DNA from 3 places in the Simplicispira piscis genome. Region 1 is predicted to be linked to each of the others. Evidence: predicted binding sites of a transcription regulator. Region 1 holds the regulator's gene; each other region holds the start of a gene.
What was found. The regulator FNR, encoded in region 1, switches genes on or off when oxygen is low (the NO sensors DNR and NnrR bind a similar motif). The targets are predictions, from matches to a motif close to TTGATNNNNATCAA.

Region 1 (3,367 bases):
CCCGCACAAAGTACCAACCCATCGCCGTCACTTCGATGCCCTCAGGACCCAGGACAACAAGGCCTTGCCCCTCCATCTCCTTCAACTGCTCCAACTCGGTGGCAAAGTAAGTGCGAAAATCAATCAGCCAGGATTGCTCCATGGGTTCAAAAAGCAATTCTCCCTGGCACATCAAAGCCATGATGACGGCACGGCGCACCAGGTCGTCGCGCGTCAGCGCCAGGCCGCGTACCACCGGCAGGTGGCCCTGGTTGAGCCGATCGTAATAGTCGTCCAGGGTTTTGGCGTTCTGGCTATAGGTAGCGCCCACGCGGCCAATTGCAGAAACCCCCAGGGCAATCAGGTCGCAGTCGGGCTGCGTGCTGTAGCCCTGGAAGTTGCGGTGCAGACGCCCCTGGCGCTTGGCGATGGCCAGCGCATCGTCCGGCAGTGCGAAATGGTCCATGCCCACATAAACATAGCCCGCTGCGCTGAATGCCTCCAGCGAACGCGACAGCATCGACACCTTGGCCGATGCCATGGGCAGGTCCGCCCACACAATGCGCCGTTGCGGCTTGAAGCGCTCGGGCAAATGGGCGTAGGCATACAGCGCAATGCGGTCGGGGCGCAACTCGGCTACCTGCGCCAGCGTGCGGTCGAATGAATCAGGGGTTTGCTTGGGCAAGCCGTAAATCAGGTCGACGTTGATGGAATCAAAGCCAATGGAGCGCGCCGACTCGACCAGGGAAAAAACCTGTTCCTTGGGCTGGATGCGGTGCACGGCTTTCTGCACTTCGGGGTCGAAATCCTGCACACCGAAGCTCAGGCGGTTGAATCCCAGTTCGTGCAGCAGGGCCAGCCGATCTGCATCCACGGTACGGGGGTCGACCTCGATCGAATATTCACCGCCGGGCACCAAAGTGAAATGGTTGCGCAGCATGCCCATGAGGTCACGCAGCCCCTCATCGGAGAGAAAGGTGGGCGTGCCGCCACCCAAGTGGATCTGGCTGACCACCTGGCCCACGCCGCAGTGCGCCGTGTGTAACTCAATCTCGCGGTTCAAATAGCGCAGATACACATCAGCACGATCATGGTGCTTGGTAATGATCTTGTTGCAGGCGCAGTAATAGCACAGCGACTCGCAAAACGGGATGTGAACGTACACCGACAAGGGCAAGGCCTTGCCCACGGCGCTTTGCCTGCGCTGCTGCAGGGCCAGCACGTATTCGTCCTCACCGAAGGCATCAACAAAGCGGTCAGCGGTGGGGTACGAGGTGTAACGGGGTCCCGATACATCAAACCGGGTGAGCAATTCAGGGGTTACAACAGTCATTTAGGTTCCTAGCTGGCTTTTCTAATGTGCCCCAGATTAGCGGTTCGAATCTTGATTTTGGTCAAGCACCTGTTGGAGCTACTGGCTCTGTTCTGGCAAAAATGCAGAATGGGTGATAATTTGACTTATGTCAGCCCCAACCCGCATCTCCATCGTCCCCGCATCCCATGCCGACGAGTCGTCGGGCGCTCTGTCTGAAACCGGACAGGTACCCGTTCACATGACACCCCAGGCGTTCAAGGTTGCGTGTTCGAACTGCAATTTGCGTGAATTGTGCATGCCGGTGGGTCTGAACGACGAACAACTCAAGCGCATTGACGATGTCGTGGCGGTACGGCGAAAGATCAAGCGTGGCACCACGCTGTTCCGCAATGGCGAACAGTTCACCTCGCTGTTTGCCATCCGCACAGGCTTCTTCAAGACCTGCGTAGCGACCGAGGACGGGCGCGACCAGGTCACAGGCTTTCAAATGGCCGGCGAGATCATCGGCCTGGACGGCATCGTCAACGACCACCATACCTGCGATGCAGTGGCCCTCGAAGACGCCGAAGTCTGCGTCATGCCCTTCGACCGCATTGAAGAACTGTCGCGCGAAGTCAACGCCCTGCAGCACCACGTGCACAAAATCATGAGCCGCGAGATCGTGCGTGAGCACGGCGTCATGTTGCTGCTGGGCAGCATGCGCGCTGAAGAGCGATTGGCCGCCTTTTTGCTCAACCTGGTGCAGCGCCTGCATGCACGCGGGTTCTCGCAGTCAGAGTTGGTGCTGCGCATGACGCGCGAAGAAATCGGCAGCTACCTGGGCCTGAAACTTGAGACCGTGAGCCGCACTTTCTCAAAATTTGTGGAAGAAGGCATTGTCGAGGTCAAGCAGCGCCATGTGCGTATTTTGAGCCCCGATGCCCTCAAACGCATCGTCAATAGCCAGCAAGCCTGTCACTAGCGCGCCCACAAGAGCGTCGCCATCGCAATGCTGCAACATGGCGAAGCAAAAAAACCCTGAACCCGCTTGGAAAGCCGATTTTTTACCAGTAGCATTCCGTATGCCAGTGGAAAAGCAGGTTTTCGCTGGTGCATTGACCCATCCCAACAAGGAAATTCCCAACATGGCAACTGCAAAAAAAGCCCCGGCCACACCAGCCGCTGCTGCCAAGACCGCTGCTCCCGCCAAGAAGCGCACCCCTAACGCCGCGTTCATGAAAGCCCTGACGCCCAGCCCCGCCCTGGCGGCTGTCGTGGGTGCAGCACCGCTGCCACGCACCGAGGTCATCAGCAAGCTGTGGGTCTACATCAAGGCCAACAACCTGCAGGACGCCGCCAACAAACGCATGATCAATGCCGATGCCAAGCTCAAGGAAATCTTTGGCAAACCCCAGGTGTCCATGTTCGAAATGGCCGGCCTGATTGGCAAGCACGTGAAATAACGAGCGACTGCGCTCCCCAAAGCCGGCTTTGCCGGCTTTTTTTCGTCTGTTTGATCTGATCCTGTGGCGAAAATACATCAACACGAATGATAATGACTATTGTTTGATTTAACATCCTTGTGCGCGATACCCGCACAGCCACGCCTTTGCCAGCCACTGCCTAGCGCTCCACCTTGGCGACACCTTCTGCGGTGTCCATTGCATTTCCAACCAACGGAGGCCACTTTGGCAAAGAAACCCACGCAGCAGCGTTCCGCAACGCTTTTGCACAACGCATATTCCCCTGCCGCTGAAAAGGCCCTGATTCCGCTGGGCGCACTGATGCTCGCAGCGTCCATGGGCAGTTGGGCCCAAACCACCGATAACGCGGCCACCCTGTCCACGGTGACCGTGAAAGACACGGCGGAGATCCAGAGCAAGGACACCGTGCGGGTGAAGAAAACCACCGTGGGCAAGGGAAATCAGGACATCCGCGACATCCCGCAATCGGTCACCGTATTCACCGAAAAGTTGATGAACGACCGCAACCAGGATGACTTCCGCGAAGTGCTGCGCACCACGGCGGGCGTGACCTTCCAGTCCGGCGAAACGGGTGAGGAAGACGTGCGCCTGCGCGGGTTCTCGCTCGGCC
Region 2 (3,367 bases), on a different contig from region 1:
CCCGTTCGTGCCCGTGGGTATCGCCGCTTCCACCATGCGGCTGTTGGATGTGTTTTTGCTGCACTGCCTGCTGCAGGACAGTCCACCCGACACTCCGGCCGAAATTGCGGAACTCAAACACAACCAGCACCTGACCGCAGAGCGCGGGCGCGAGCCAGGCCTGTGCCTGCAGCGCAATGGTCGCAGTGTGCCGCTGGTCGAATGGGGCAGCGAGATCCTGGTGCAGTGCGCTCCGCTGGCGGCGGCCCTGGATGCCACGCATGGCGTCAGCGACTATGGCGACGCCTTGCGGGGTGCCCAGGCGCTGATGGCATCCCCCCAGAACACCCCCTCGGCCCGTGTGCTGGACCGCATGGCCCGGGAGCACGGCCATGGCTTCTCGGCGTTTGCCTGCCAGCAGGCGCGCATGGCACGCGATGTGCTGTTGCAAGAGCCTTGGTCTGCGGAGCAGCAGGCCCGCTACGTGGCCATGGCCAACCATTCGCTGGCCGCGCAGAAAGACATTGAAGCGGCGGACAGCCTGCCGTTTGAGGCCTGGCGCGAGCAGTACATGGCTGTGGAGGAGTTGGGTTAAGGCGCTACTGCGCAAGTCCCTCAGGCGCGCAATGCGCCCCCTGGGGGATTTGTTCAGTATTGCCGTTGTGCTGAAGGCCCGCCGGGCTTGCGCATGCCGTCAGTGCCGCCCTGACAGCGTGGCTGCCACCATCCGTTTGAAGGGCGGAAAGTTCTGCGCCAGGCGCAGGGCGGCATCGCGCAGCAGGCGGGCGGGCGGGTGGTCCGTGGTGTACAGGCGGGCAATCAAAGTCGTTGCCAAGTACAGCGGCAGCGTGGCGCGGCGGTGTGCGCGCTCGTAGCGCGCCAGCAGTTCGGGCGCGGCAATGTCGTGGCCCGCAGCATGCGCGGCGCGCAACTCGCCAGCCAGTGTGGCGATGCCCCGCAGACCAAAGTTAAAGCCGTGCGCCGTCACCGGGTGCATGCCTACAGCCGCATCGCCCACGCAGGCAAAGCGCGGCGCCACCAGGCGGTGCGGGCGCACGCCGACCAGTGGATACAGGTGGCGTGTGCTGGCCAGCTGCATGGCGCCCAGGCGGTTGTCAAAGCGGCGTGTCAACTCTGCGCCGAATGCCGTTTCATCCATCTCCTGCAGGGCTTCCAGCGTGTGGTGCGCCAGCGTGAGCACCACGCAGGAGCGGTGGGCGCCCGTGGCAGGGTCATCGTTCATGGGCAGCAGTGCCAGTGTCTGGCCATAGCCGAACCACTCCCAAGCCACATGCTGGTGCGGTAGCGCATGCGCCATGGTGCACAGCAACATCGAGCGGCCAAAGTCGTGCATGTCGGCGCCAATACCCAGGGCGCGGCGCGTGGCCGAGAAGCGGCTGTCAGCCGCCACCAGCAGGCGTGCGCGAAGCTGCTTGCCACTGGCCAGGGTGACATGCGCCGCGCTGGCGTCGGTATGGGCGCGGGCTACTTTCTCACCTGCCAGCAGGGTGATGTCGTGGTGCTTTTGCTGTGCGGCGTGCAGTTCCTGGAAGGCTGCGCGCCGGATCAGGTGGTTGGACACCAACCAGCCCAGTTCGCTGTGTTGTGAGAGCTGGTGGTCGATCACCATGGCAAAAGGCGAGGGGCCGTTGAGGACCTGTGCATCGCGCAGGGGTGAAAAGGCGCTGGGCGCGTCCGCCACGATGCGGTCCCACAGCCCCAGGTCGCGCAGCATTTGCGCTGACTGCTGCGTCAGTGCGATCTCGCGCCCGTCGTAGGCGGGGTTTTCAATAGCGGCCAGGGGCTGCTGCTCCACCACGCCCACGCGCAGGCCGTGGCCCGAAAGAGAGCGTGCCAGGCACAGGCCCGCAGGGCCGGCGCCGCTGATCAAGATGTCGTAGTCCATGGCGGTTGACACTAACCTGGGGCCCAAAGCCATGCATTGATGGGGGTCAAGACCTGGGTGGCCGGTGGGTGACAATGTAGGCTGACCGTGTCATGGCTGCGATTTTTCAATAAAAAATGCTGTTTTCGCCCGTAAATAAAGCGCGAGCAGCTATCAAATAAGTAGTAAATGTATCTGGGCAGGCGGTTATCCTGGATGGGTATGTGGTTCTCTGATTTTTTGCATTTACACCCCCGCCGGTTTGTATTGGCGCTGCGCATGTCGCGCCCCGGCTTTCTCGTCATTACGGCCGTGGGCTGCCTGATCGGCGTGGCCTCGGCGGCGTCTGCGGGGGGCGGCGTGTCCGGTCCGCGGGCATGGGTCACACTGGTACTGGCGCTGCTGGCACATGCGGCGGCGAATATGCTGAACGACCATGCCGACGCCCTGAATGGTGCCGATGCTGCCAACACGCAAGGCCTTTTCCCGTTCACCGGTGGCTCGCGCCTGGTGCAAAGTGGCGCGATGCAAGCGAGCGCCATGCGTACCTTGGCGCAGGTGCTGCTGGCTTTGGTGGCAGCAGGTGGCTTGTGGCTGGCGCTGTACAGCGGCCCCGCGCTGGTGCTGGTCGGTCTGGCGGGTGTGTTGCTGGGCTGGACGTATTCGATGCCGCCGCTGGCGCTGATGTCGCGCGGCCTGGGCGAGCTGGCTGTGGGTTTGGCCTGGGGGCTGGTGGTGGTGGGGGCTGACTATGTGCAGCGCGGCCATTTCGCTCCGGCGCCCCTGGCGGCGGCGGCCAGCTATGCGCTGTTGATTGCCAACATCCTGGTGGCCAATGGTTTTCCGGATGCAGTGCCCGATGCGCAGGTGGGCAAACGTACACTCATGGTGCGCCTGGGTCCCGAGCGTGCTGCCTGGCTGTATCTTGCGCTGGCTGTAGGGGCGCACGCCCTGCTGGCGGCAGCGGTGCTGGTGCGCGTGCTGCCGCAGTCTGCGCTGTGGGCGCTGGCGGCTCTGCCGCTGTCCATCGCGGCGGCCGTTCTGCTGTTGCGCTGGTCGGGCAACCCCGAGCGGCTGCGCCCGGCCCTGGTGCTGGGTATTGCAGCCGCCGTGGTGCATGGGCTGGCGTTGGCAGTCGGGCTCTGGTGGGCCGGGCGCTGAAATGGCCTGCATGCGGTACAACCGATTTTGAAAGAATAAGAAAATGTCCATCCAGTGGTTCCCCGGTCACATGCACTTGACCAAGAAAGCGATCACCGAGCGCATCAAGGACATTGATGTCGTGATCGAGGTGCTGGATGCCCGTCTGCCCGGCTCCAGCGCCAATCCGCTGCTGGCCGAGCTGACGGGGCACAAGCCCACGCTCAAGGTGTTGAACAAACAGGATGTGGCCGACCCCGCGCGTACCGAAGCCTGGCTGGCCTGGTACAACGCCCGAAGCGGTACGCATGCGCTGGCGCTGGATGCCTCCGAGCCCGCGCCGGCGCGCAAGCTCATCGACGG
Region 3 (3,367 bases), on a different contig from region 1:
CCGCTCGGGCGGCACGGCCATGGCGGCCAGCAGGGCGGCGCCGCCGGCATTGCCCGCGAACACGCCGCCGATGCGGCTCAGTGCGCCTTCTTTCTGCAGCCGGGCGTAGCTGTCCAGTACTTCCACAGCGGAGAGATTCAGCGTGGCGCCGATGTGCGCAAAAGGCTCGCGCACCAGCGGAAAGCCGCGCTGCCAGGGGTTGAGCAGCGCGAGGCGCTGTGCCGCGTGGGCTTGCATGTCAAAAGCCCAGCCGCGCGGCGCGCGACGTGAAGAAAATGCCGCTGGGCGAATCGATGGTCATGGTCGCTTGGGTGGCGAAGGTCTGTGTGTCGATCACGCTGACGCGGTGGTCGTCGCGCGAGCTGATCCACACCGATTCACCGCGCGGCGTGAACTCCATGTGCAGCACGGCCTTGCCGGGCTCCAGCGTGCGCACGATCTGCTGCGTGGTGGTGTCGATGACCTGCACGCGGTGGTAGTCGGGCACAGAAAAGTTCACCCACACCTGGCGGCCGTCGGGCCGCGCCATCACGAACACGGGCTGGCCCGCCACCGGGATGCGGCCCACCTCCTGCCAGGTGTCGGTGTCCACCACCAGCACCTCGTGGCGGCCGATGGCAGGCAGGTAGGCGCGGCGCCCGGCCACGGCCCAGCCGCGCAGGTGCGGCATCTTGTAGACCGGCAGCGGCTCCTGGCCCCGGCCGTAGCCGCCCAGGATGCGGCGCACCTGGGGCTTTTCCTCCCACAGGTCCACCATGGCGAGGCCGTCTTCGCCAAACAGCCCGGCGATGTAGTGGCGGCCATTGGGGGTGACGAGCGCGTCGTACGGCTGGTGGCCGATGTTGCGCAGCCGCGTGGTGCGCGGCTGCGCGGGGGTAGACAGGTCACTGATCCAGATTTCGTCGGCATCGAACAGGCTGTAGGCAAAGCGGCGCCCTGGCAGGTCCACCAGGCCGACCACGCGCGAGAGCTTGCCCGGTGCATATTCGGCCGGAATGTCTGCCAACAGGGTCAGCGTTGCGGCATCAAACGCCTTGATACCCCCTGGGGTGTAGTTTTGCGCTACGACCATGCTGCCGTCGGCGCTGATGGCGCCGCCAATCGAATTGCCCGCCTGCATCACACGGCCAACGGTGCGGCGGGTGAGCAGATCCACCTTGGTGAGTGCGCCGTCGCGCCCAAACACATAGGCGTAACGGCCGTCGCGAGAGAACACCACCGAGGCGTGCGAGAGGTCGCCCAGCCCTTGTACCTCGGCCAGCACCTTGCGTTCGCTGGTGTTGACGATGGCCAGCGTTCCCGTGGCGCGGGCAACGACCACGCCCAGGTCGCCCGTACCGGTGGCGGCAGGCAGACCGGCGCAGCCGGCGAGCAAAGAAGATGCGCCCATCAGGGCAAGGCAGTCGCGGCGTTTCATTGGGGGGCTTTCGAGGGTTCAGGGAAACCGGCGAGCAATTGCCCGGCGATCCACAGGGCATCCGCCTCGCTCAGCATGGCCTTCCAGGGGGCCATGGGCGTACCGGGGCGTCCACCGTAAATGGTGGCAGCCAGAAATTCGAGTGGCTTGTCTGCCAGCGCAGCACGGGTCAGGGCCGGGCCCAGGCCGCCGGTCAGGTACAGGCCATGGCACGAACCGCAGTCCTGGCGCACCATGCGCACCAGTGCGCCCTGGCGGGCGGCATCAGGGGCGGGTGCCTGCGCCTGGGCACTACTGGCAGCCAGCAGCGCCAGACCCAGCAGCGGCTTCCACAGTGCGCTGCGTTTGCGGGGAGCGGGGCCGTGCAGGCGGAAGGGGTGGAGGGACAATAGTGGCACCATGGAGGGATGTTCACCGCATTGGCTGGATGCGTCCTTGATGTGCATCAAGGACACTTGGGCAAGGGCTTTTGACAATGGCCCCACCTACAGTCTGCCTTTTTGTTCCGGAGTTTTGATGGATTTTCCCCACCCCCCAGTCCACAGTACCGTCCCGCGCGGTGCGGACGCACCGTCCGTCGCATTGGCCCCCGTGCCCCGCTCCGCCTGGGGCCGCGTGACGCTGGTCGGCGCCGGGCCGGGCGATGCAGAGCTGTTGACGCTCAAGGCCGCACGGGTACTGGCCAGTGCTAGCCTGGTGCTGTACGACCACCTGGTGTCCAAGGATGTGCTGCAGCACGTACCCGCCAGCGCAGAGCTGATCTATGTAGGCAAGCAAAGCAGTAACCACAGCCTTCCGCAAGAAGGCATCATCGACCTCATGGTGCGACTGGCACAGGCGGGCCGGTCGCTGGTGCGCCTCAAGGGGGGCGACCCCTATATTTTTGGCCGTGGCGGCGAAGAAGCCCAGGCCCTGGCCGCCGTAGGCATCGCCTGTGAAACCGTGCCCGGCATCAGTGCCGCACAAGGTGCTGCGGCTGCTACGGGTATTCCGCTCACCCACCGCGACCATGCAGGCATGCTGGTGTTTGCCACCGGCCATTTGCAGGGCGAAGGCGAGGAGCGCAGTGTCGCCCTGGACTGGGCCGCGCTGGCACGGCCCCGGCAGACCGTCGTGATCTACATGGGTGTGGGTACCTTGCCGCTCATCTGCGCCAAGCTCATCGAGCATGGTTTGCCGCCCGGTACGCCCGCAGCGTTGATCGAACGCGCCACCCTGCCCGACCAGCGCAGCATCATCGGCACGCTGCAAAGCCTGCCGGCCTTGGGCGTGGCACACCAGGTGTGCCCGCCGGCGCTGATCATGATTGGTGAAACCGTCTCGCTGCAGGCACGCATTGGCAGCCAGGCGACGGTGGTGGCAGCTCCCTAATCGGCTTGCTTTTGCGGTGCGTTCCAGCCGTGAGAGGCAACGTAAGCGAACAGAAATTCCATGAACTTTTCCACGGCAGGCGAGGGCGAGGTATTGCTGCGCACATAGACCTGGAAAGTGCGCCGCAGTTCGGGCTCGTGCAAGGGGCGCATCTGCAACTGGTACAGCCGCACCAGTGACGTGGCGTAGGGCAGGCAGGCGGTGATGCCCAGCCGCGCGCTGACCATGCTCAGTGCCGTGGTCATGAAGGCCACCTCGTTGCTCGGCTGCAGCGTCAATTTTTGCAGTGCCACATGCAGATCGAGCGCCAGGCGTTCGGTGAACTGGCCCTGCAGCGCAATGAAGGGGTGCTGCACTACATCGCTCCAGCAGATACGCGGCAGGGCTTCCAGTGCGTGGCCCTGGGGGAAAACCACCATGAAGGGCATCTCGAACAGTGGCTGGGCGGTGATGTCTGCGCTGGTAGCGCGTTCGGGGCCAATGCCGAAATCCACTTCGCCAGCGGCCACACGCATCAGCACGTTCTCGACGGCGCAGTCGGTCAGGCGCACCTGCACGCCAGGGTGCTCGGCGCGGTAG

Region 2: a site for FNR is predicted at 1,922-1,935, ahead of ubiM (5-demethoxyubiquinol-8 5-hydroxylase UbiM). Genes of this name have one in related genera too.
Region 3: a site for FNR is predicted at 1,853-1,866, ahead of cobA (uroporphyrinogen-III C-methyltransferase). Genes of this name have one in related genera too.

The regions. Positions count from the first base shown of each region.
Region 1 covers NZ_BAAGQN010000027.1:21,200-24,566, forward strand. Annotated here, with positions in the region: gene hemN (oxygen-independent coproporphyrinogen III oxidase) at 1-1,312, opposite strand, end outside; gene fnr (fumarate/nitrate reduction transcriptional regulator Fnr) at 1,533-2,255, shown strand; gene ACYVOC_RS16910 (SWIB/MDM2 domain-containing protein) at 2,419-2,736, shown strand; gene ACYVOC_RS16915 (TonB-dependent receptor) at 2,962-3,367, shown strand, end outside.
Region 2 covers NZ_BAAGQN010000015.1:188,472-191,838, reverse strand. Annotated here, with positions in the region: gene gshA (glutamate--cysteine ligase) at 1-574, shown strand, start outside; gene ubiM (5-demethoxyubiquinol-8 5-hydroxylase UbiM) at 674-1,885, opposite strand; gene ACYVOC_RS10570 (UbiA family prenyltransferase) at 2,144-3,025, shown strand; gene ylqF (ribosome biogenesis GTPase YlqF) at 3,069-3,367, shown strand, end outside.
Region 3 covers NZ_BAAGQN010000013.1:107,363-110,729, forward strand. Annotated here, with positions in the region: partial or broken gene ACYVOC_RS07895 (Lrp/AsnC family transcriptional regulator) at 1-237, opposite strand, end outside; gene ACYVOC_RS07900 (cytochrome D1 domain-containing protein) at 239-1,417, opposite strand; gene ACYVOC_RS07905 (c-type cytochrome) at 1,414-1,740, opposite strand; gene cobA (uroporphyrinogen-III C-methyltransferase) at 1,934-2,788, shown strand; gene ACYVOC_RS07915 (LysR family transcriptional regulator) at 2,785-3,367, opposite strand, start outside.